Regions from separate parts of the Bacillus sp. T3 genome, predicted to be linked through region 3. Evidence: riboswitches for the same ligand, from Rfam matches in the RefSeq annotation. Region 3 holds a riboswitch; each other region holds the start of a gene.
The links. A riboswitch is a leader RNA that binds a small molecule or an ion and turns the genes downstream of it on or off. The one in region 3 is predicted to bind cobalamin.
Positions count from the first base shown of each region.

Region 1: linked by a shared signal. The riboswitch ahead of RGF10_RS10860 (energy-coupling factor ABC transporter permease) and the one ahead of RGF10_RS20150 (DUF4430 domain-containing protein) in region 3 are both predicted to bind cobalamin.
Region 2: linked by a shared signal. The riboswitch ahead of cobJ (precorrin-3B C(17)-methyltransferase) and the one ahead of RGF10_RS20150 (DUF4430 domain-containing protein) in region 3 are both predicted to bind cobalamin.

Region 1 covers NZ_CP137761.1:2,082,197-2,090,130, forward strand. Annotated here, with positions in the region: gene RGF10_RS10820 (flavodoxin family protein) at 219-689, shown strand; gene RGF10_RS10825 (hypothetical protein) at 752-988, opposite strand; gene RGF10_RS10830 (DEAD/DEAH box helicase) at 1,175-2,620, shown strand; gene RGF10_RS10835 (hypothetical protein) at 2,656-2,952, shown strand; gene RGF10_RS10840 (hypothetical protein) at 3,143-3,547, shown strand; gene RGF10_RS10845 (energy-coupling factor ABC transporter ATP-binding protein) at 3,626-4,474, opposite strand; gene cbiQ (cobalt ECF transporter T component CbiQ) at 4,476-5,264, opposite strand; gene RGF10_RS10855 (energy-coupling factor ABC transporter substrate-binding protein) at 5,251-5,565, opposite strand; gene RGF10_RS10860 (energy-coupling factor ABC transporter permease) at 5,566-6,309, opposite strand; cobalamin riboswitch at 6,479-6,673, opposite strand; gene dapA (4-hydroxy-tetrahydrodipicolinate synthase) at 6,947-7,834, opposite strand.
Region 2 covers NZ_CP137761.1:4,407,234-4,415,167, reverse strand. Annotated here, with positions in the region: gene phaQ (poly-beta-hydroxybutyrate-responsive repressor) at 1-450, shown strand, start outside; gene RGF10_RS22670 (hypothetical protein) at 420-854, shown strand; gene RGF10_RS22665 (DMT family transporter) at 902-1,834, opposite strand; gene RGF10_RS22660 (formate/nitrite transporter family protein) at 2,148-2,978, shown strand; gene RGF10_RS22655 (DUF3147 family protein) at 2,978-3,343, shown strand; gene RGF10_RS22650 (DUF3147 family protein) at 3,358-3,834, shown strand; cobalamin riboswitch at 3,915-4,123, shown strand; cobalamin riboswitch at 4,282-4,474, shown strand; partial or broken gene cobJ (precorrin-3B C(17)-methyltransferase) at 4,841-6,449, shown strand; gene RGF10_RS22640 (sirohydrochlorin chelatase) at 6,489-7,472, shown strand; partial or broken gene cobK (precorrin-6A reductase) at 7,469-7,934, shown strand, end outside.
Region 3 covers NZ_CP137761.1:3,942,369-3,950,302, reverse strand. Annotated here, with positions in the region: gene RGF10_RS20175 (class I adenylate-forming enzyme family protein) at 1-1,465, shown strand, start outside; partial or broken gene RGF10_RS20170 (group I truncated hemoglobin) at 1,627-1,990, shown strand; gene RGF10_RS20165 (circularly permuted type 2 ATP-grasp protein) at 2,366-3,802, shown strand; gene RGF10_RS20160 (alpha-E domain-containing protein) at 3,824-4,828, shown strand; gene RGF10_RS20155 (transglutaminase family protein) at 4,825-5,709, shown strand; cobalamin riboswitch at 5,977-6,168, shown strand; gene RGF10_RS20150 (DUF4430 domain-containing protein) at 6,304-7,934, shown strand, end outside.

The DNA of each region.
Region 1 (7,934 bases), 1.9 Mb from region 3:
ATCATCTATTCCTTGCTGACATGTATGTTTGCTTGATAGATAGTAGATTAACAGGATTAAGGAACAAGCTTATCCAAATAATCACTTCTAACGAGATTTACTATATAGCTTGATGTAAAATAAAATATGAAAGCTACTGTACCTTTTTAACCCATATAAACTTTGCATTTACTTTGAACGTTTTGGTAGTAGGGCTAATAAGAGAAAGGTGAAGAGAGATGAAGATTGGGGTTATTATCCATTCTCAGACCAATCATACCTATTTTGTGGCTCAAAGATTGAAAGAAGAGCTCTCTGCAACAGGACATTCAGTTTCTATTGTCAAAATAATCGCAGCAAACGATCGAGAGCAAGACATTAATAAAATTAAACTAGAAAATACACCAGATGTTTCTGAATACGATGGTATTATTTTCGGAGCACCAGTCAGAGGTTTTGCATTATCGCCAATTTTAACAGCATATCTTACTGGCATGAATACACTTAGAGGTAAAAAAGTTGAATGCTATGTGACTCAATTTTTTCGCTATCCTTGGATGGGTGGGAATCGAGCAATCAAGCAAATGAAAAACATATGTGAAGAAAAAGATGCTAATGTGATCGGGACTGGAATAATAAATTGGTCAAGCAAAAAGCGCAAGGTCCAAATTGAACAAATGGCAGAAAAACAAAAACAATTGTTTGTTTAAAAAGATGTAAAAAGCTTGGGGGTAGAATGTGCTTTAGCCCCCAAGCTTATTTGTGTGCTGAATTATTCAGTCTTGAAAAATCCCAATGCGTATTTAATGCCTTCTTCAATATCGTTTGTTTCATAACCAGATAAATCTTCATGGGTAATTTCTAAAGTCGTCCTTGTTAATGAATAGCCGCTGTCCAAATTTATATCAAGCATCACTTCAAACCCGTCTGCTGTTTGTGATATTTGGATAATGTCATAATCACGAATCGGCGTACCTGTTTCGTATTCTAACGGCTCTAATTCAAACATAATAAACACCTCCTCTTTATTGCTCCAAATCCTATTTAGGTTATACAAATCAAAAGTCAGATATTCTCGATAAAAATCGCTATCGAAAGCTTTTCATGTATAATGGAATCTAATCAGATTTTGCATATGAATAATTCACTGTGAGAACATATATAAGTCGGATAATATAAAAAAAGAGGTATATACATGAATGAATCAAGCTTTGAGAATTATGGATTAAGTGCGGAAATAACAAGAGCGTTAGCTGTATTGAAATACGATACGCCAACGGAGGTTCAAAAAGAAGTGATCCCGAAAGCATTGGAGAATCAAGATCTTGTCGTAAAATCGCAAACAGGAAGTGGCAAGACAGCAGCCTTCGCTATTCCGATTTGTGAGTTAGTCCAATGGGAGGAAAAAAAGCCGCAAGCATTAATCCTTACCCCTACACGTGAGCTAGCTGTTCAGGTTCGAGAGGATATCACGAATATTGGAAGGTTTAAACGAATTAAAGCATTGGCTGTCTATGGAAAAGAACCATTTGCCAAACAAAAGGAAGAACTGAAACAAAAAACACATGTCGTTGTCGGGACACCTGGTCGAGTGATGGACCATATTGAAAGAGGTACATTGGTCTTAGATGCGATTAAGTATCTTATTATCGACGAAACGGACGAAATGTTAAATATGGGATTTATTGATGAAGTGGAAGCGATTATCAATGAGCTCCCATCAAATAGGGTAACGATGATGTTTTCTGCTACTTTACCTAAAGATGTTGAAAATCTATACCATCGATATATGCAAAGTCCAATTAGCATTGAAATAGAGGCAACTGGTATTACAACCGATACGATTGATCATTCTGTAATCGAAGTGAAGGACGAGAACAAAATCTCTTTGCTTAAAGATCTTACGGTTGTTGAAAATCCTGATAGCTGCATGATTTTTTGCAGGACGAAAGAAAATGTTGAGTCAGTATTTAAGGAATTAGAAAGTGCTCATTATTCTTGTGAAAGACTCCACGGAGGCTTGGAGCAAGAAGATCGCTTTGCGGTTATGGATGGCTTCAAAATGGGCAATTTTCGTTATTTGGTAGCAACCGATGTAGCAGCACGAGGAATTGATATTGATAATGTGTCACTTATCATAAATTATGATGTTCCAATGGAAAAAGAGAGCTATGTTCACCGCACAGGAAGAACTGGTCGAGCTGGTAATAAAGGAAAAGCAATTATGTTCGTGACTCCATATGAAGGAAAGTTTCTTAGAGGAATTGAAAGATACATTGGATTTGAGATCCCGGTGATGGCTCCTCCTACTCAGGAAGAGGTTGAAAGGTGCAAAAAGGCGTTTGAAGAAAAACTCAGCGGGAGACGCGCTGTGAGAAATAATAAAACCGCACGAATCAATCAAGATATTATGAAACTCCATTTCAACGGAGGGAAAAAGAAGAAAATTCGCGCCGTTGATTTTGTCGGAACCATTACGAAGATTCCAGGTGTAAGTGTAGATGATATAGGAATTATTACGATTCAAGATAATTTGTCTTATGTGGATATTCTTAATGGAAAGGGTTCATTAGTCTTACAAGCCATGGAGAATTCAACAATCAAAGGGAAGAAGCTGAAAGTGAGCAAAGCAAGGAAATAACACATAGTAGATTCACTTTGAAAAGGATGGGAAAAATGAGCGATACAATAACAAAATTACAAAATCTACACAAATCAACGCAAAAATTAGAGGCGGCTTTACAGGAGTTTTGGGGCTTAGTTGATGAATTAGAGGAGGATAAGGAGTTCTCTGGATTCACTAAACAAAAGAACGCAAATAAGCTAAGTTCCAATTCAAATCTAGTGGTGCTAGCAGAAAAAATAGCTGAATTTAAATCCTGCTTGGATGAAATTCCCGAGGACGGAACGGTAGTGATTGATTTTGAAGATGCATTATCTGAACTGACGGATCTGATCAAGCAAAACAAATAGGATTGTAGGAGCAAGTACAAACAATTTTCTTTGCTGTATTTTCTTCTTACATTAACGAGATTTTTTTCCAAAATAGGTGTAAAATAAGGGTGAGAAATACTACACAATTAGACTTGCTTCTAATTATAATGAAGGAAGATGGGAAGCATGAACAAAGAAAAAATGTTATCCTACGGAACCTGGTGCTTTGTTGGCGATTATTGGATTAGGCGCAGTCGGTTGTGGAATGATGTTGATGGTGCAGCCTGATGGTGAAAGTATTGGTTTGTCGTTGAATCTTCTTGAAAATACACCATTTGAAGACTTTATGATTCCAGGAATTGTCTTATTCTCTATTAACGGAGTGGCTAGTCTTGTTGGCGCATTTTTATCCTTTAGAAACCATCGATATGCCGGGTTAGCAACGATGATTCTTGGGGTTGCGATGATTATCTGGATTACAGCGGAGGTATATTGGATCGGTGGGGAAAGCTTCCTACAGCCGACAATGTTTGCAGTGGGACTTGCTGAGTTGATATTAGGATTTTACCAGCAAACTCAACACCCTGATTATCATGGATTTTTTAAACATCAACACCATACTCATGCTCATTAGTTCTTACAAATACGAATAACCTTAAATAGTTAAAACCGATAACGATCAAATCGTCATCGGTTTTTTTATACCATTATTTTAATAAGGGATTGGTTTGCACTCCATTCTCTGAAATAATTCTTCCTTATTCCGTGGGACGGTATGTGTATGATCGGCCAAACCCGCTTCAATCATTGATTGAAATGTTTCAAACACCCATGGTTTTTCCAAATATGCCTGTAGCAAAAGGTGTTCTTGGTGAAAAATGTTTACCGGGTCGCCTTGGTAAATGATGTTTCCGTCATTCATGATTATGATTTCATCTGCCCACTCGTAGGCAAGATTTACATCGTGTGTTGAAAGGATAATTGTTTTTTCAGGCTGATGAAGTGAATCTAACAGGGCTACGATTTGTCGAGAATAGTATGAATCTAGGCCAGCTGTAGGCTCGTCAAGGATCCAAACATCGGGATCCATTGCCAAAATTCCAGCAATGGCAACGCGCTTTTTTTGCCCTAAACTTAGGAAATGTGTAGGTTTATCTTCAAGATCTAAAACATCTGTTTGCTTCATCGCCCAATTCACTTTTTCATGGACCTCAGTCAGTGGAAATCCTAAGTTAATTGGACCGAATGAAATATCCTGCCTAACATTAGCTGAAAATAACTGAATATCTGGGTTTTGGAAAACGATTCCCACCTGTCTCCGTAACGACAATAAGGACTTGCGGTCATAGCGCATTGGCAGACCTTTATAGCTAATCCGACCTGAAGAAGGCTGTAACAATCCGTTTAAATGAAGAAATAAAGTTGATTTTCCAGCACCATTATTACCGAGTAAAGCAATTTTTTTACCTAATTTGATGTTGAGATTAAGATTGTTTAATGCTCTTTTTCCATCGGGATATTGATGGGTTAGGCAATCGATTTCAAAAATATGATCTGTCATCCTACAGAAGCCTCCAACTATTTAGATAAATGAATAACACGCTAACTTGAATCCCGATGATGATACACCAATTGATTGGGGATAAATGGTACGTATTTTCATAAGAAGGGATATGTTCCTGATAGCCTCTTGCATCCATCGCCATCGTTAACTGCTTGGAGCGCTGAAATACACTAACAAATAAAACAGATATAAGATAACCAAAGGAATGGATTCCTCTACGAATGGTGCTATAACCTAACCTTGCATTTTGTGATTGATAAATATCGAGAGCTGTTTCGATAAAAATAAAAACATAACGATAGGTCAATTCGATCAATTCAATCAAAAGAATGGGTAATTTCAGCTTGCGTAGAACCATTAACAAATCCGTGATGGGGGTAGTCAACGTCAAGAAATATAAACTGCTAATCCCACTTAAAACAACAACAACTAGTTTTACCGATGTCCAAAAACTTTCTTCACTAATAAATATTTGCCAATCTCCTATTGGCGATGACCAGCAAATATCTGTTGGAAATACATTTCCTTTTGTAAAATGAATTAGTATCGTGAAAACACTACTTAGTAAAAATACCCCAGGTAGAATAAGTAATTTAGCATAATAGAAGACGGGGATTTTCGCAGCAAAAATAATTAATGAACTCATCACGATAAACGTAATGAGAGCCACCAATATATCCCTAACAAGTAATGAAAACAATAAAAGGGAGAGTGACAGGATCGTTTTTTCAAGCGGATGAACCTGTTTAAGACGGTTAATATAAGCATACTTATCAATGAGCAGCATCTGATGTCTGATCCTCTTTTTCTGGACTATTGGATTGCTTCTTTTTCTGATGCATGGATCCAATGAAATACCCGATAAAGCCTGCACCAATCGCTGCTTGAAGTGCAAAAAGCAAGCTTTCTGTTTCCCTGCCTGGGGGCTCCCAAATGTTTGTAAACCAAGCTTTATAGTTTGGTTGAATTTCAGAAATGGCTGCTTTGGCTTTGCTGTCTGCTCCGCCAAAATCTGTTTCTTTGATCGTTAGTAATGGAACCATTACTAGAATGATAACGAGTGAGAGGAGGAGTATACTTCTCTTCATTTATCGAACCTCCTTGGATATAACGCCAAGAAATTTTAACTCTTGCAGATTATATTTTTTCAAAAAATTCATAACGACAACAGTGAGGAGTCCTTCACTGATCGCTAACGGTATTTGCGTAAAAGCAAAAATTGCAGCAAATTTTGTAAAGGATGCAATGACTCCACCTACTTCTGATGGAAATGCCAATGCCAGCTGGAAGGATGTGACCAAATATGTACCTAAATCGCCCAACGATGCAGCTAAGAAAACAGCTACTGATAAGGACCATCCTAATCTTGTCGCAGCTTTAAAAATAAAAAAGGAAATAATGGGTCCACAAACAGCCATCGCGAACGCATTTGCCCCTAATGTTGTTAGACCTCCATGGGCTAGCAATAGCGCTTGAAACAAGAGTACAATCGAGCCAATCACGCTCATGGCAAGTGGTCCAAATAAAATAGTTCCTAAACCGACTCCTGTCGGATGGGAAGAACTTCCCGACACAGAAGGCAATTTAAGGGCGGACAAGACGAAGACAAAAGCACCAGAAAGACCAAGCATCATTTTCGTTTCGGGATTTGCCTTTACTTTGGCCTGTATCGATCGGTAGCCTATTATGAGGAAGGGAAGGGTGATAACCCACCAAAATATTGCCCATTCTATCGGTAAGAAGCCCTCCATAATATGCATAGCAGCGGCTTTATTTGGAACAATCCAAATGAAAAAAACAAAATAAATGATTTTCCAGTTAATCTTATACATAATTTCTCCTTTCAAACTTCTAAAATTGCAAAGCATAAGTGGTGAGGAGAAATGGCTGGCAAATAAAAAGCACTTCTTTCGAGTTGAAAGAAGTGCTAAAAGAACAGTAAATAACAAAAGGTAAAAAAACCAAATCTACTTGATCTGCACACCCATCCTCGTAGGTTGAAACAGTTACACGCTTCATGGCAGGTCTCCTGGCTTAGGATCATCGTCTTATTACATCCTTCCCATCAATGATTGACAGTGGATCTAATTTTGTAATCAGACTCCTCATTACAGTGGCGGGAACGTGCCGGATTTGCACCGACTTCCCTTTTAAGCTAAATCATTAACATTTAGCACCATTAAGCATATGAAGTTTTTGAAAATTTCTAATTTATCTTACCATGAGGTTAAGTTTCTATCAACAAATTCTAATTTACTTTGACAAAAATAGTAATCTTTCACATTAAAAAGGAGAGATTCGACATTTGTTAAGGTCGAATCTCTCCTTAATTTGCATAAGTTTAGCAAATTTTGCGCTTACCCCGGAAATAAATTGAAACAGGAAATAAACTATTTTAGTATGTCCAATTTATTATTTGTTCTGTGCAAATTAGAATGAGCTTCTACAAAGCCAAAATATCATTCTAGCTTAATTTAACACTTCAATTTGACTGCCAAGTAGAACAGCACGTAATGTGTTTGTTTCTTCATCATTTAATGGTAGCAATGGTAAACGAACGCCACCAACATGAATTCCTTTCATATTTAAAGCGGCTTTAACTGGTGATGGATTTGGAGCAGCAAATAATGCTTTCATGATCGGAAGAAGGCAACGGTGTGAAATACTTGCTTCCTCTAACTGTCCGTTCTTAAAGCTAGTCACCATGTCTTGCATTTCATTTCCAATAATATGAGAGGCAACAGAGACAACACCCGCTCCGCCAATGGCTAGAATAGGGATGGTTAAGCCGTCGTCACCACTATATACACTAAAATCACTAGGTGTTTCACGAATGATTTCCGCAATCGCATCTAAATTCCCACTAGCTTCTTTTATTGCAACAATATTGTTTATTTTTGAAAGTCGAACAACAGTCTCGGCAGAAAGATTGACGACACTTCGTCCGGGAATATTATAAAGCATGACTGGCAAGGAAGTTGCTTCTGCAATCACTTTAAAATGCTGATACATGCCTTCCTGTGATGGCTTGTTGTAATAAGGTGTGACAAGCATGATTCCATCAACACCAGCCTCTTCAGCAAGTCGAGTTAAAATGATCGAAGCTCGAGTGTTGTTGGAGCCCGTTCCAGCAATAACAGGAACTCTTCCATCAACAATTTCGACGACAAATTGAAAAAGTGCTACTTTTTCATCTGAAGTCAACGTAGGAGATTCTCCAGTTGTCCCAGCTACAACAATTCCATCCGTACCGTTTGCAATTAAATGATTAACAAGTGTTCTCGTTGCATTAAAATCAATTTCTCCATTTTGATCAAATGGTGTTACCATCGCAGTTAAAACCTGGCCAAAATTCATTATTCTCACCCTTTAATTAATTTTTTTCGTAATTTGAGGTGGATAGGCCTAACAAAAATCAACGCAAAAAAGCAGCAACGAGGGATCGCTGCTGCAGTAG
Region 2 (7,934 bases), 460 kb from region 3:
GACCAAGGGAATTTATATCGACTACTACGGCAACTAGAGAAGGAAAATCTTGTTCAATCGGAATGGGATACAACGGGTGCGGGTCCTGCAAAACGAAGATACACAATTACGGACGTAGGGGTAACGTATTTGAAGGGCTATGCTAACCAATTAGAGAGCTACCAATCGATGCTAGACCAATTTTTTAACATGTATTCCAGCTTTCTTGAGCTCTATATCCCTTCATTTATTAGCGAAGGATCCAATAGAGAAAAAAATGCGGACAAGGGGAGAAAAAGAATGAATCCGAAGAAGAGTGAACAAGTAGTACTAAAAGCTACTCAAAAAAAGGCCGAAACGAATGAATTTACAAATCCAGCGGATTTATTAGTTGATACAGTTTGGGACCAGTATGAACAAACGTTAGAACGGTCAAGACAATTTGGGAAGAACGAGAAGATGCGCTTCTAAAATCAGTCAAGGAAGTTATTAAATTAAACCAAGAATTTAGAAAATCGTTAACAAGCTTATATAATGAGTCGAAGAAAACGAACAATGAAATCGTTAAAGAAATCTCGAATAACTTTCCTAATGCCAATGAAACAAACAGTGGAGAATTTACGAATCAATTAAATGATGTATCAACCCGCATTGAGGGGCTTGCTTTAACACCAATTAAATCAACGTTTGGGTTATTTGATCGCTTGGAGAAGAGTATTGAAGAAAAGAGCGAGCAATTTGTTGATTATTCTCGTGAAACACGCAATGGCTGGCAAAGAGTCACAAATGAATATGTAAAGTTAGCTCGTACTAGTCAAAAACAATTTGTTAATCGTTTTGAAGAAAGCATGAAGGTTCTCTTAAACACGAAATAAAAAAAGGTGCCTAGCACCCTGGTACGTATAAAGGTAACGTACTGGTGCTAGGCACTTATTTGTTTATTTTTTCGCTGACGAGCATTTTTAATCAGTTCAACCCACAGGTCTGAGCCAACCAAAACGCCAGCGATGATGAAGCCAAAGCCGATGACTTGCATTAAAACTACTTTCTCATGGAGAAAAACGACTGCGCTGATTAATGCAAAAAGCGGATTTAAGTTGATGAAAACAGAAGTTTCAGCCGCTCCGATTTGTCCAACTGCAAAGTTATAAACCATGTGACCAACTGCGGTGGCAAAAAACGCTGAAGCAAAAAACACAAGCCACACATGGACGCTCCCCTGGGCTAACCCATTTAAACCATGCGGTTCCTTCACTAAGCTAATTACAAATAACAAGAATGAACCGATTAACAGCATATAGCCTGTCATTAAGCGCGGATCTAACGATCTAGAGATTTTGCTAATAAAAATAAAGCTTATCGCCTGTGATAGGATCGATAAAAATACATATATGTCCCCAATCGAAATTCCACTTATGCTACCATCTTTTAAGACAACCATTATCACACCACAAAAGCCGAGAACCACACTAACAATTCGGGCCATTGTGACAGAGGTCCCCAAAAATAGAATAGCTAGTAAGGTTGTTAACAAAGGTCCTAAACCGAGTATCAGTCCGCCATTGGATGCGGAAGTTTGTTTAAGTCCAATTGATAAAAAGTAATGATGAATAACGACATTAAAGATAGCTCCAATCAGAATAAAACGAAGCTCTCGTTTGGTCGGTTTACGAATTTTTTTCATAAAAGCAAGAATAACAAATACACAAACACCCGCAGTAAAAATCCGAAACGCTGTTATTGTTACGGGCATAAAGGCGGAAACAATTAACTTTGTTGCAATTACGTTCAATCCCCAGGCAGCCATTACTAAAACTAAGGTTAAATAAATAAATTTTTTATTCCTTCCAGTCAATGTTTCCACTTCTTCCAATAGAATAATCAGACTCTTAAATATAGACCATTATAAAGGAAATCTGTTTCCATTGATATCAAAATGTATTATTCTACAAAATTGATTTAGTAAACGATGTAAGACTTTGGAGGAATATACTATGAGGTTTTTGTTTGATGTTAGTAATGTAAGCGTTATAAAAACAGTTGAAAAACGTTCACATGTATGTGAAACAAGATGAGTTAAAATATATAGGGTATAAGAATCGTGTGACGTATTTCACATTTTATTATCTTGCAATTATAACCATCGTTCGTGAAAGGAACTGATACTCATGGCTTTTTTTAAGCCGGAACAAATCGCTAATATTACAGTCGAAAACGGGAAGAAGAAAACACAGTATTCCTTGTTAAAGTCTATAATACTAGGGTTCCAGGCAGGTGCATTTATTTCTTTGGGCTATTTGTTGTTTATTCGTGTTACAGCACCACTTACTGGAGAAATCGCTGGGATTAGCTCGATTTTAGGGGCAGCGTTGTTTCCAATTGGCCTTATTTTAACCTTAATTGCTGGTGGAGAGCTGTTAACAGGAAATATGATGGCTGTTCCCTTAGCATGGTTAGCACGAAAAATAACGGTAAAGCAGCTTTTAGTCAATTGGACTATTATTACTGTTAGTAATTTCATTGGGGCGCTCTTTGTTGCCTACGTTTTTGGTCATATTGTTGGCTTAACTGAAACGGATATGTTTTTAGAAAAAACAGTTAGTATTGCTGAACATAAGCTGGAGGCAAGTTTTATCCAAGCTTTCTTTTCAGGAATAGGCTGTAACTGGCTGGTCGCAGCTGCAGTTTGGCTATCTTACGGTTCAGAGGATATGACGGGGAAGATACTTGGGATTTGGTTTCCAACCATGACCTTTGTTGCCATCGGCTTTCAACACGTTGTCGCAAATATGTTTGTGATTCCCGCTGCAATTTTTGCAGGGCACTTTACATGGCTAGAATATCTTCATAACTTTGTTCCAGTATTCTTAGGTAATGCGGTTGGCGGTTCTGTGTTTGTTGCGGTTGCATATTACCATGCTTATAAGAAAAATATTGTGAAAAATGAGCTTTCTCAAGCTTCTCCTAATCTGACATTAATGAAAAGAGGCGGAATGTAGTGGCAGAAATTTCAGTAGCTGCAGCACTAATTCGTTTTCTGTTAGGTGGAACTGCCGTCCTAGTCGCAACGATTGTCGCTAAGAAGCTAGGTGAAAAGACAGGGGGAATCTTTGCTGCATTTCCTGCAGTCTATTTAGCCGCTATTTTGACTACTCGCTTAGATTTTAATGGGCAAGAGTTAATCAGCCAATCGGTCATATTATCAAAAGGAGCTATTATTGGGATGAGTATTAATATCCTGATTGCGATTATCGCTGGTTATCTATTACCGAAACATGGTTGGAAGCTGGGTCTTGTTCAGACGCTTATATGTTGGTTTGCTGTTTCGATTGCAGTTGTTTTTGTGACATCCTATGCATTCTAAAAAAGGTGGAAATCATGAATAAACAGGACTTATTTATTCGTTTTATCTTAGGCGGCACGGCTGTTATGGTTAGCTACTTAGTCACGGTTTTATCACCTTGGAAAATACTTGCAGGGATTTTTGCAGCGTTTCCTGCCGTTATGCTCACGGCAGTCTTAATGGTTGGAATAGCTTCGGGTTCAAAAAAAGCTGGGAAAATTGCCAATGGTTCCGTGTTTGGGATGATTGGTGGGGTTGTATGTGTAACAACAGTCCTGCTCGTTTTGCAGTTGAGCAAAGATTGGATGTTAAGCATTATTTTAGGCTTATTCTTCTGGCTAGGGAGCTCGATTGCGATTGCACAAATTAGGGAAAAATTAAATTTTCGCGAAATAAGAAGCCGCTTCATCATACAAAAAAGATCTGAAACCAGCTTGGGCTGGCTTCAGATCTTTTTTGCTTTAACGAAGTGGGGGACTGTCCCCACTTCGTTAAAGCATGTCCTGGTTTAAATTTTTGTTGAAAGATGAAGAATATTAAGATAATATGGTTGTTAGTCACCTTTTAATGGTGCAGATATTCATAATTTAATAGTTTAATTGTTGATTAAGGCGCCGTTAGGCTTAATAGGGAATTTGGTGTAAGACCAAAACTGCCCCCGCAACTGTTAGTGTGGACGAACGAGGAGTGCCACTGTACAAGTATACTTTTTATTAATAAAAAGTAAATATGATGTACGGGAAGGTCCTCAAGTAGGTAGATACACAAGTCAGGAGACCTATCTTAATTGATTCGCTTTCAGCTTCTTCGGGGATGGAGAATGTGAGACGTTTGCAGATAAAGGCCTGTCCTTTTGCGTTTTCATTCGTTTTATCCAATCCGTCCAACTTAGCTGGACGGATTTTTTTATGGTTTCACTCGCAGATTTACAACGTCACAAAAATTACGACAAAAACTAAATAAACTATTTAGGAAAAGGTGCACAAACAAAATGGTTTGTGTGAAAAGGGAAGAACGGTAGACAAATCCGTCACGGTACCCGCCACTGTATAGGGGAGCTCCATTGCAAGGATGTCACTAAAGAACAATTGGGAAGACGCAATGGAACCATGAACCAAAGTCAGGAGACCTGCCTTTACCTAGATACTTCTATTTACCTACGGGACTATGGGTGGAAGTGTGTTGAATGCATGATCTAGCTTTATTATGTATTTTTTACGCACCCCTCTTCGTAGGGGTGTTTTTTTGTGATTGGCTGTGTTAAAGAACGATGTTGATTTTTAGTACACTCTGTTGATTGGAGTGGAAGGTGCGAGACTCCTGCGGGAGAAGGTGTCGCGGGAGACCCCACAGGCGTAAAACGCCGAGGAGGCTCCCGGACTCCCCGCGGAAAGGGAGCACCTGGAACGGAAATCAACAGACAAATTTAACACAGTCTTGTGATTAAGAATAGCACTTCAAGATGAATAGTATGGAAAGGCTTTGCTAAGCCATTGAAATGGAAAAGGAGGAATAAAAATGAAAGGAAAACTACTCGTTATTGGATTTGGTCCAGGAAGCTTTGAACATGTCACGGATAGAGCGAGAGAGGCCATTCAAGAAAGTAATATGGTGATCGGCTACAAAACATATGTGGATTTAATCGAAGGACTGATAACGGATCAGGAAATTATCAGCACAGGAATGACCGAGGAAGTAAGTCGGGCACAAGAAGCAGTAAAGCAAGCAGAACGAGGCAATAAAGTCGCGGTTATCTCGAGTGGAGATGCCGGTGTGTATGGAATGGCTGGTCTTATTTATGAAGTGTTAATCGAGAAGGGCTGGAACAAAGAAACCGGTGTCGAGGTTGAAATTGTTCCGGGCATTTCTGCGATCAATTCATGTGCTTCCCTGTTAGGAGCACCAGTGATGCATGATGCTTGTACCATCAGCTTGAGTGATCATTTGACACCATGGAATTTGATTGAAAGCAGAATTGAAGCTGCAGCCAAAACGGACTTTATTATTGCCTTTTATAATCCCAAAAGTGGGAGAAGAACGCGACAAATAGCGGAGGCACAAAAAATTCTGCTGAAGTACCGTTCCCCTGAAACTCCAGTTGGTTTGGTGAAAAGTGCTTACCGTGATCGGGAGCAGGTGGTGGTCACAAATTTAGAAGAAATGCTAAATCATGAAATTGGGATGTTAACGACAGTTATTGTCGGGAATTCATCCACCTTTTTATATCAAGATTTAATGATCACACCGCGCGGATATCAACGGAAGTATACATTAAATCAATCAGAACAACCGTTAAAGCTACATCAGCGCCTGCAAAAAGAAGCAGAGCCTTGGGCGTTAGATCAGGTGAATCCAATTACTCAGGTTCAAACTGAAAAAAAGATGAGCTCTCATTCAGGGATTTAGCAGAAATGGCCATGCAACTGGCGAATGGGGACAAGGGTGACGTGCAACCAACTCAAGTGCAGCATGTGGCTGAATCGATTTTTGAACTAGCCGTAAGCCCTGGTGTAGCAAATAAGAAATTTACCGCACAGCAAATGCTGTTACTTGCGGAAGTCGTTGGTGAACATGGCGTACTGGAGTATACACAGGACCATCAGTTAAAGCTGCAAATCCCAACATCAAATCCTGATGCGATTACGAACCAATTATCAGAGGCTGGGTTCATGCTTGCGCCAGTCGGTGATGTGTTGACGATAAAAGCTTGTGATTTTTGTGACGGCGATAAAAAGGAAAGCATTCCTTTTGCGGAAGAATTGCAGAAGCGGCTCGGAGGTCTTACCCTTCCGAAGGAGCTAAAGCTCGGTTTCAATGGCTGTGGTATGGCTTGTTATGGTGCAGTTCGTGAAGATATCGGCATTGTCTATCGCTCTGGCGCATTTGATTTGTTTTTAGGGGAAAAACGGTTGGTCGTACTGGTCATCCAGGGCAAATTGTTGCCGAAGGGATTCAGCCAGACGAAATCATTGGCATCATTGAAGGAATCATTCACGACTATAAAGAGAATGGCTATCCGAATGAGCGCTTTTTTAAATACTTTAAGCGTGTAAAACAAGTACAAGGCTTTGTACATATCGATATTACGCCGAAGCTGGCGATACAACCTGCATTATGTGGAGATTAACAGCAGCATTAGACTAATGGACAAAGGGGAGGAAGTATTATGAAGTCGATTTTATTTGTAGGGCATGGAAGTAGAGATCCAGAAGGAAATGATCAAGTCCGCCAATTTATCCAGAAGATGAAGGGACGTATAGACCAGTCTTTGTTAGTTGAAACGTGTTTTTTGGAATTTGAATTACCTACTGTCCCACAAGGGATTGATCAATGTGTGCAAAAAGGAGCGAGTCACATCGTTGTGATTCCAATTATGCTCCTTCCAGCAGGTCATTCGAAGATTCATATCCCTGCAGCAATCGACGAAGCGCGCGCCAAATATCCGCATATTCAACTTACGTACGGTCGTCCAATTGGGATCCATGAGGAAAACATATCGATTTTAAAAACAAGATTAGAAGAAATAGGGGAAGATGTGAACAGGCCTGAGCAAGACAGTGCAGTTCTCCTATTAGGGCGCGGTGGTAGTGACCCTGATGCCAATAGTGATTTGTATAAAATGGCGCGGTTATTTTGGGAGAAGACAAATTACCAGCTTGTTGAAGCGGCGTTCATGGGAGTTACAGATCCACTAGTCGATGCTGGTATTGAGCGGTGTATTAAACTCGGAGCGAAAAAAGTAATGATTTTACCTTACTTTTTATTTACCGGAATTCTAATCAAACGTTTGATTAACATGCTTGAGGAGTTTAAAGCAAAATATCCTGAGGTTGAGTTCAAGCTGGCTGGCTATTTTGGCTTTCATCCAAAATTAGAAAGTATTCTATTAGACCGTGTGAATGAGGCTTTGCAGGATGAAGTAAAGATGAATTGTGATACGTGTATTTATCGAATTGAGGCAATGGAGCACATCGATCACCATCATCACCATGATCATGACCACGGGCATGCACATCACCATCATCACCATGATCATGACCACGGGCATGCACATCACCATCATGATCATGAGCATCATCACCACCACGAACATGACCATAGCCACGAACATCATCACGACCATCAAGAAAAGGCTGATGTTGTACGATGATTCTCGTCTTAGCTGGTACAAGTGACGCTCGTGCACTTGCTAGAAAAATCAATGGAGCAGGTTACGAGCTTTTGACTACAGTGGTTACCGACAATGCAGCAATGGAACTTAAAGCGGCTGGACTTGCAGTAAAGATTGGAAGATTAACATCTTCAGAGATGGCGAGTTTAATTGTTGAACAAGGCATACATGCAGTTGTTGATGGGAGTCACCCGTTCGCTGAGGAAGCATCGCGGAATGCAATTCAGGCTGCAGAGCAGGCTGGTGTTCCCTATATTCGCTATGAACGAGAATCGCAAGACTATCAATATGAAAAACTGACGGTTGTGGAGAGCTATGTTGAGGCAGCCAATCTGGCAGCCGAGAAAAAGGAGTCGTTTTGCTTACAACTGGGAGTAAAACGCTACAGATTTTTACTGAAAAATTACTATCCGATCCAGATGTGCGTTTGCTCGCGCGGAT
Region 3 (7,934 bases):
ACCGGATCGTGTCGCAATCATTGATGCTGACCAAAATAGATCCTTCACATATGAGAAAATAAATGAACGTGCACAAGCGGTTGCCTCATGGTTAATCAGCAATGGCGTCCAAAAAGGCGACCGAATTGCACTGCTTTCCCCTAATCACATTGCTTACTTTGACTTATTGTTTGCTTGTACAAAAGTGGGGGCTATCTTTGTACCGCTAAATTGGCGACTTTCTAGCGAGGAAATAAATACTATACTGCAAGATTGTGAACCTACATTGATTGGATACCATACGAAATTTTGTAATACAATTGGAAGTCTAGAGGTTGAAAAAAAGAAGCTGTTTACGGTCAACACTTCGGATTTTGAAGAGATGATAGAACAAAAAGGGAAATGGACTGAAGCGGTTCAGGTTTGTGAGGAAGATGCCAGTATGATTATTTATACGGGCGGAACTACAGGGAAACCAAAAGGGGTTGTACTTGCCCATCGTTCAATTATGTGCAATGCAATAAATACGGTATTAAGCTGGAATTTAATGGATAGTGATTGTACATTAACAAGTATGCCACTGTTCCATACCTGGGGCCTAAATATTTTGTCCATTCCGTTATTGCATATAGGTGGAAAGGTTGTCATCACAGAAGTGTTCAATCCTGTAAAATCAATTGAATATATAAACCAGTATCGATGCACAATCATAATATTTGTTCCAACGATGTACCATATGCTATTTCAAACAGAGGAATTTCAAAAAAGTACATTTCCTTCCATGCGATTATTTCTTTCAGGGGGAGCGCCTTGTCCGCTGGAAGTTTATGATATGTTTGCTCACAAAGGAATTGCTTTTAAAGAAGGATATGGATTAACAGAGGCCGGTCCGAATAATTTTTATATTGATCCGCAGGTTGCAAATGTTAAACGAGGCTCTGTCGGCAAGCCAATGCTGCTAAATACGATAAAGCTTTTGACTGAGGATGGACGTCAGGCAGGTGCACATGAAGTTGGAGAAATTGTCATTAAAGGAAAACACGTTTTTTCGAGTTATTGGAACAATAAAGAAGCAACAGAGGAAGTGCTAAAGGAAGGCTGGCTATATACAGGAGATTTAGGAAAGAAAGATGAAAGCGGCTTCTTTTATATTGTTGGCCGGAAAAAGGATATGATCATAACTGGAGGAGAAAATGTCTTTCCGCTAGAGGTGGAGCACTGGCTGGAATCACATCCAGCTATTTCAGAAGCAGCGGTAATTGGGCTACCTGATGATAAGTGGGGTGAAGTGGTCATTGCTTTTGTTGTGGTTAACGGGCAACCTGTTCAACAGGCCGAATTAAAGAGCTTTTGTGAAACGAAGCTTGGAAGATATAAGATTCCACGTCATTTTATGTTTGTGGAAGAACTGCCGAAAACCCATGTAGGCAAAATTGATAAAAAGCGATTAAAAGAATTGGGTCTGCAAACATTAGAGGCAAATTAATAACCAATAAAGGGGATGGCACAAAGGTTTAACTACTTTGTGTCATCCCCTTTTAGGATTATTCAGACTAGTTTTGAAAATATGAAATAGTATAATCGAAGTATAATACATCAGGATATGGAAATATTTAGTTTGTAAGAAAAATGAAGGGAGCTCAGATGATGGAAGATAATCTTTACGAAAAATTAGGTGGGGAAGAGGCAATTTCAAAGGTAGTAGACTATTTTTATAATGAACTAGTCCTAAAGGATGAGAAGGTTAATTCATTTTTTGAACATACGGATATGGAAAAGCAGCGCCGCCATCAATCAAAGTTTATTAGCTTTGCACTAGGTGGGCCGAATCAATACTCCTGGACAATCAATGGCTAAAGCACATGAAGGAATGAATCTTCAACCGGACCATTTTAATGCAATTGCTAACCATTTGCATGATGCTTTGGCCCATTATGGTGTCAGCGAGGCAGATATTGACAAAGCCTTAACAAAGGTAGCTTCATTAAAAGATGATATATTGTTCAAATAAAATTCAATGGTATCTCTATCTTTATTAAACGACCAGAATCCGTTTCATGGTCGTTTTTTTGTGCCCTATTCAACAACCAGAGATAACCTGAATAATCTTAATAAACAGTTAACAGAATATTAAAATTTAAAGCGTTGACAGGCTGTGTGAAAGAATGTTATCCTTTTGTTAGAAAAGCTAACACGAAACGTAAGTAGATGTGATGTTTATTTCAACGGAATATTTGTTTTTATTGTCGTTTAATAAACGACACGTTTGGATTTGTTAGGTATCCTGACATCATTCTTGTTTATTCGACAAAAAACATAGCTCTAAGTGACATATTCCGATTAAATTGATTGGTATACATATTTTGCTTTCTATAGGAGGATTACCATGTTTTCAAAGTACGATTATGCTTCAGGTTTTGATGAAATGTTTAATGAAAAAGGAGGAATCCGCAATCATTATGAACAGGTTCACAACTTGCTAAATAAAATGAACGAAACTGATTTAAAAAACCTTCAATCATCCATGCAAACGTTCATGATGAAACAAGGGGTTACCTTTACATTATATAGTGGCGATGAAGGTGATTCATTGGAACGGACGATCCCTGTCGATATCATTCCAAGAATCATTCCGGCTAATGAATGGTCGATGATAGAAAAGGGAATTAAACAAAGAGTAACAGCAATAAATCAATTTATCCGTGATATTTATCATGAACAGGTGATCCTCCGTGAAGGCATTATTCCTCGAAAAATGGTTGTATCAAATCCTTATTTTCTTACAGAAATGATGGGTGTTGAAGTACCAGGAGATGTGTATATCCCTCTTTCCGGCATCGATTTGATTCGAGATGAATCGGGGCAATATTTTGTGCTAGAAGACAACCTAAGGACGCCTTCAGGTTTGTCCTATATATATAAAAATCGGACATGGATGCTTCGCCTATTTAGAGATTTAATTTTTCAGCATAAGGTTCGTCCAATAAATAATAGTTTGGATTCTTTTCTTTCTATACTTCGAAGTCTTTCTCCTACAAATAAAAAAGATCCAGTCGTCGTGTTATTAACTCCAGGTTGTTATAATTCCGCCTATTTTGAGCATTCATTTTTAGCCCAGCAAATGGGAATTCCGCTAGTTGAGGGTAGGGACCTAAAGGTTATTAATCAAAAGGTATATATGAAAACAATAAAGGGACTACAGCAGGTTGATGTTGTATATCGCCGTGTTGATGATGATTTTCTTGATCCATTATGCTTCCGTTCTGATTCGATGTTAGGTGTGCCTGGAATAATGAATGCGTATCGAGCAGGCAATGTGGCGATTGCGAATGCACCAGGAACGGGGATTGCTGATGATAAAGCGATCTACACATATATTCCTGAGATGATACGGTTCTACTTGAATGAAGAACCTATTTTGAAAAATATACCAACATATGTTTTATCAAGAGAAAAAGATTTAGAGTATGCACTTAGTCATTTACCAGAAATGGTTGTAAAGGAAACCTCATTATCAGGTGGATATGGAATGCTGATTGGTCCTCGGGCAACACGACAGGAAATCGAGGAATTTAGAGCTAAGATTATCCAAACACCAGATAAATATATTGCTCAGCCTACAATTAATTTGTCTAGTGTGCCGTCCCTTGTTGCTAATGGAATTGAAGGTAGACATGTTGACCTAAGACCTTTTGCCTTTATGGGGGATAAAGATGTTGAAGTATTACCTGGGGGATTAACGAGAGTTGCCCTCAAGGAACGAAGTCTTGTAGTGAATTCCTCACAGGGTGGAGGAAGTAAAGATACTTGGGTTTTATACTAATTTAGGAAAGAAGGAAACGGTATGTTAAGCAGAACCGCAGAATCATTTTATTGGATTGGTCGTTATACAGAGAGAATAGATTATACTGCACGTCTGGTTGATGTAAATCTTTACGCTCACCATAGCCTTCAAGATAACGAGAATCATAGCGCTGACCTGCAAAATAGATTGAATCCAGTTCTTAAAGATGTCTCTAATGATAAAAAACGAGAATTCACTTCTGAACCGATAAGAATCGTAAACTATTTCACTTTTGATCGTACAAATGTCAATTCCATTAACAACTGCCTCCAATTGGCTAGGAATAATGTACGTGAAGTAAGACAATACGCAACAAGTCGGATGTGGGATAGTATTAATGCCTTTTATATGTGGTTCCAGGAGCAAAAGGTGGAATTAGACCGAGTAAAGCAGCCGTTTTTATTATTTGACCGAGTTCGTAGCGAGGTTTCTTTATTCCAGTCCATTGCTAACCGCTCGATGCTTCATGAGGTGGAGTGGGGATACATGCAAGCTGGTGTCCTATTGGAGCGTTCGGAAAATTCGATTCGAATGATTCAGCTATTCCTTTCTTCTATTATAGAAAAGAAGGGGAAGCTTCCTGTTTATGATGCAAATCTTCTTAATACTTTATTAGAAAGTATCGATGGTTTTGAAGCATTTCGCAGAACCCATGGACAAAATTTAACGCTGGAACGGGTCTTAGAATTTCTTCTGCTAAATTCTGTTTTTCCTGGCTCTGTCTATTTCTCGTTGTATGAATTAGAGGAGCACTTGAAAAATATGAAAATTGAATTTCAATTGGATGGACTTTCTAAAGTTATCCGGACGATTAATCGCTTAAGAGCTTTAATTTTTCAAAGCCTTGATTTATCTGGTAAATCGATGGAGCAGCATAAGGACTTTCTTGAAAGCGTTCAAGCAGGCTGCGATCAAATTGGACAAGATATTGTGAAAAGTCTCGTATTTGATCGTGAAGGAGACTTATCAGAAAACTTACCCAGGAAGCTGGCTGAATTGGTATGAAATTGGAAATCGTCCATCAAACAAGCTATACCTACGAGGAGCCTGTAGGGTACAGTGTCAATGAAATTAGGCTGACTCCAAGAACGGATTTCAGGCAATCATGTGTCAACCATTCAATCATCACAGTTCCGGGGGCTGAGCTTTTTTCCTATCAAGATTACTTTGGGAACGTGGCGCATGCGTTTACTGTAGATAAGCCACATCGCAAGCTCATCATAACTTCCCATTCGATCGTGGATACACATGAAACAGATCGAAATGATTATCACTTGTTACCTGTGAAAAAGGAGAAGCAAATCTTAAAGAGTGACCACTTTCAAAACACCTTTGCTGAATATTTATCTGGAACTCCCTATACCATGATTACGGATGATATTAAAAGTTACGCAAAGACACTCCCTGACCTTGATTCGTCAGGGAGTGTCTATCAATTATTAAGAGAAATAACAGAAACAATTTATTCCTCTTTTATTTATGATCCAAATGCCACACATGTTAATACAACAGTGGATGAGACATTAAAGTTAAAAAGAGGAGTTTGTCAGGATTTTGCCCATTTAATGAGTGCTATATGTCGAGTAAGGGATATCCCAGCTCGTTATATTAGTGGTTATCATTTTATTGGTGACCTTCAAGGTGGCCACGCCGACTATGATCAAGCATCACATGCTTGGATTGAAGCATACGTACCAGGTATTGGTTGGGTTGGCTTTGATCCAACCAATAATGGTTTAATTGATTGGCGTTATGTAAAAGTGTGTCACGGCCGTGATTACCGCGATATTGTTCCGGTTAAAGGGATTTATATAGGGGCCGCTAAACAAACGATGGCAGTAGATGTTGATGTAAAAGTTGTCCAAGAAGAACAAGCAAAAGAATAATTTGTTTCTAAAGACAGGAGAGAAAAGCTCCTGTTTTTTGTGTTGTATGGGGGAGTGTGACAGAAATATGGCGTTGGCTAATAGATCTGCGAAATCCGCTAATAGAATTACAAAATTAGCTAATAGAATCACAAAATTAACTAATAGAACCACATTCTATCATAAAGATTCGACTTAAATTTCTAAAATATCAGAAAATACTACACAAAGGAATGAAAAAGATATACAAAAGTGTGCACTATTTGTATAATGATAAATGATATTGAAATAAGATTGGTATAAACAGGTGCGAATGTCTTAGAAATTTAGATTTCGCTTAATAGGGAAGTTGGAAAAGCCAACGCGGTCCCGCCACTGTAAATGGGAGCAACCTTTACCAAGCCACTGTCAAGTATGATGGGAAGGCAGAGGGAGCAATGATCATGAGCCAGGAAACCTGCCTGTTTTCTACACCACAAACCTACGTGGATAGGAGGGTGTTAAGACAGGAATATTGTTTATTTCTGCTTAACTAGCCACAAACCTCCTCCTACAACAACTAGGAGGTTTTTTTAATGCCATTTTTTATACGAAATGAAAGGGAGAGTTGGGAATATGAAGATTAATAGGACATCAAAGCTGCTTCTAGTATTATTTATGTTATTTTCATTGGTAGCAGGCGCGTTCCAAGCACCTGTTGCTGCAGCAGCAGAAGAAAATGGAGCATATGTTACCGTTATTGGAGAAAATAACGAAGTGCTAGTGAACGAGAAAAGAGTAGAGCTTAGTGAACAATCATCTGCATTAGATATTTTGACTAAAGCTGTTGATGGTGATGTAGTTACTTCTGATCAAGATTTGGGAAAATCACTTGATGCAATCAAAGGGTTAGCAAAAAAAGATACATTTTATTGGGCATTTTATGTGAATCAATTTTTTTCAAGTACTAGTTCAGAAAACTATACTGCACAAAATGGGGATCATTTGACATTCCGATATGAGGATTGGGAAAAGGCTTCAAACAGTGCCACAATTAAAGTTATTGGCAAAAACGATGAAACACTAGCTAAAACCGCCTATCCCGTCTCATATTTAGGAGAAGCGACAGCATTACAATTTTTACAAAATACAATTGGCAAAGAAAATGTTGGCTTTGATGACAATAGATTTTTAAAGATTAATGGTATTCAGGCGGAAGGAACCTATTACTGGGCTTTTTATGTAAATGACGAATACGCTCAAACAGGAGCAGATACTCATATTTTACAGCCTAATAACAAAATAACCTTTAAATACGAATCATGGGAGCAGCCATCTGAAGAAGAGCCAGGCGAGGAACCAAGCGAAGAACCGGTTGATGAAGAACAAACTCCTGCTAAACCAATTCCAGCCGAAGTCCTTCAAAACGCGGTTAACACAACGCTGAATCTGTTTAAGCCAGAATTTGTTGGCTCTAAAGAAGCCGTTGTATTAAATAAATTGGGAAAGGCCATTCCAGCCGATTATTTAGCCAATGTTACGCAGACAGTCATTGATAAGAAAGGCTATTTTAGAAATATTACCGATGTTGAGGGTCATGTTTTAGGAATCGTTGCTGCGGGTGGAGACCCAACAAATGTAGCGGGCTATAATTTAATTTCTTCTATTTATAATGGTGATGTGTCAAAGCCAGGCTTTAATGGAGTTGCCTATGCTTTAATCGCTCTTGATAGTAAGAAATTTGAAATTCCAGCATCTGCAACATGGACAAGAGAGAAATTAGTTAACTACTTAATTGAAAATCAAGATGAGGATGGCAGCTGGAAGGGTGCGGATGCGGATGTTGATATTACAGCGATGGTATTACAGTCACTAGCGCCTTATCAGGATCAGCCAGCAGTCAGTGAAGCAATCGCTAAAGGTGTGGAAAATTTATCGACTGTTTATCGTTCAGGAGATATCGACAACAGTAACACGACTGCACAAGTAATAATTGCATTATCTGCCTTAGGGATCGATCCAAATGGAGTAGATTTTACAAAGGATGGAGTTAGTGTTCTTGCTTATTTATTAACGTTCCAAACAACTGACGGCTTTGCTTGGAAGCACGGATTAGAAACGGATATGCTTGCTACAAGCCAAAGTCTTCAGGCATTAGTAGCTTATCAGCTTTACGTTGAGGGAAAAGGCTCATTATTTGATTTATCTGTGACACCAACATCAAGTAATCCTGTAACACCAAGTTCACCTGAGACAGTGCAACCAAC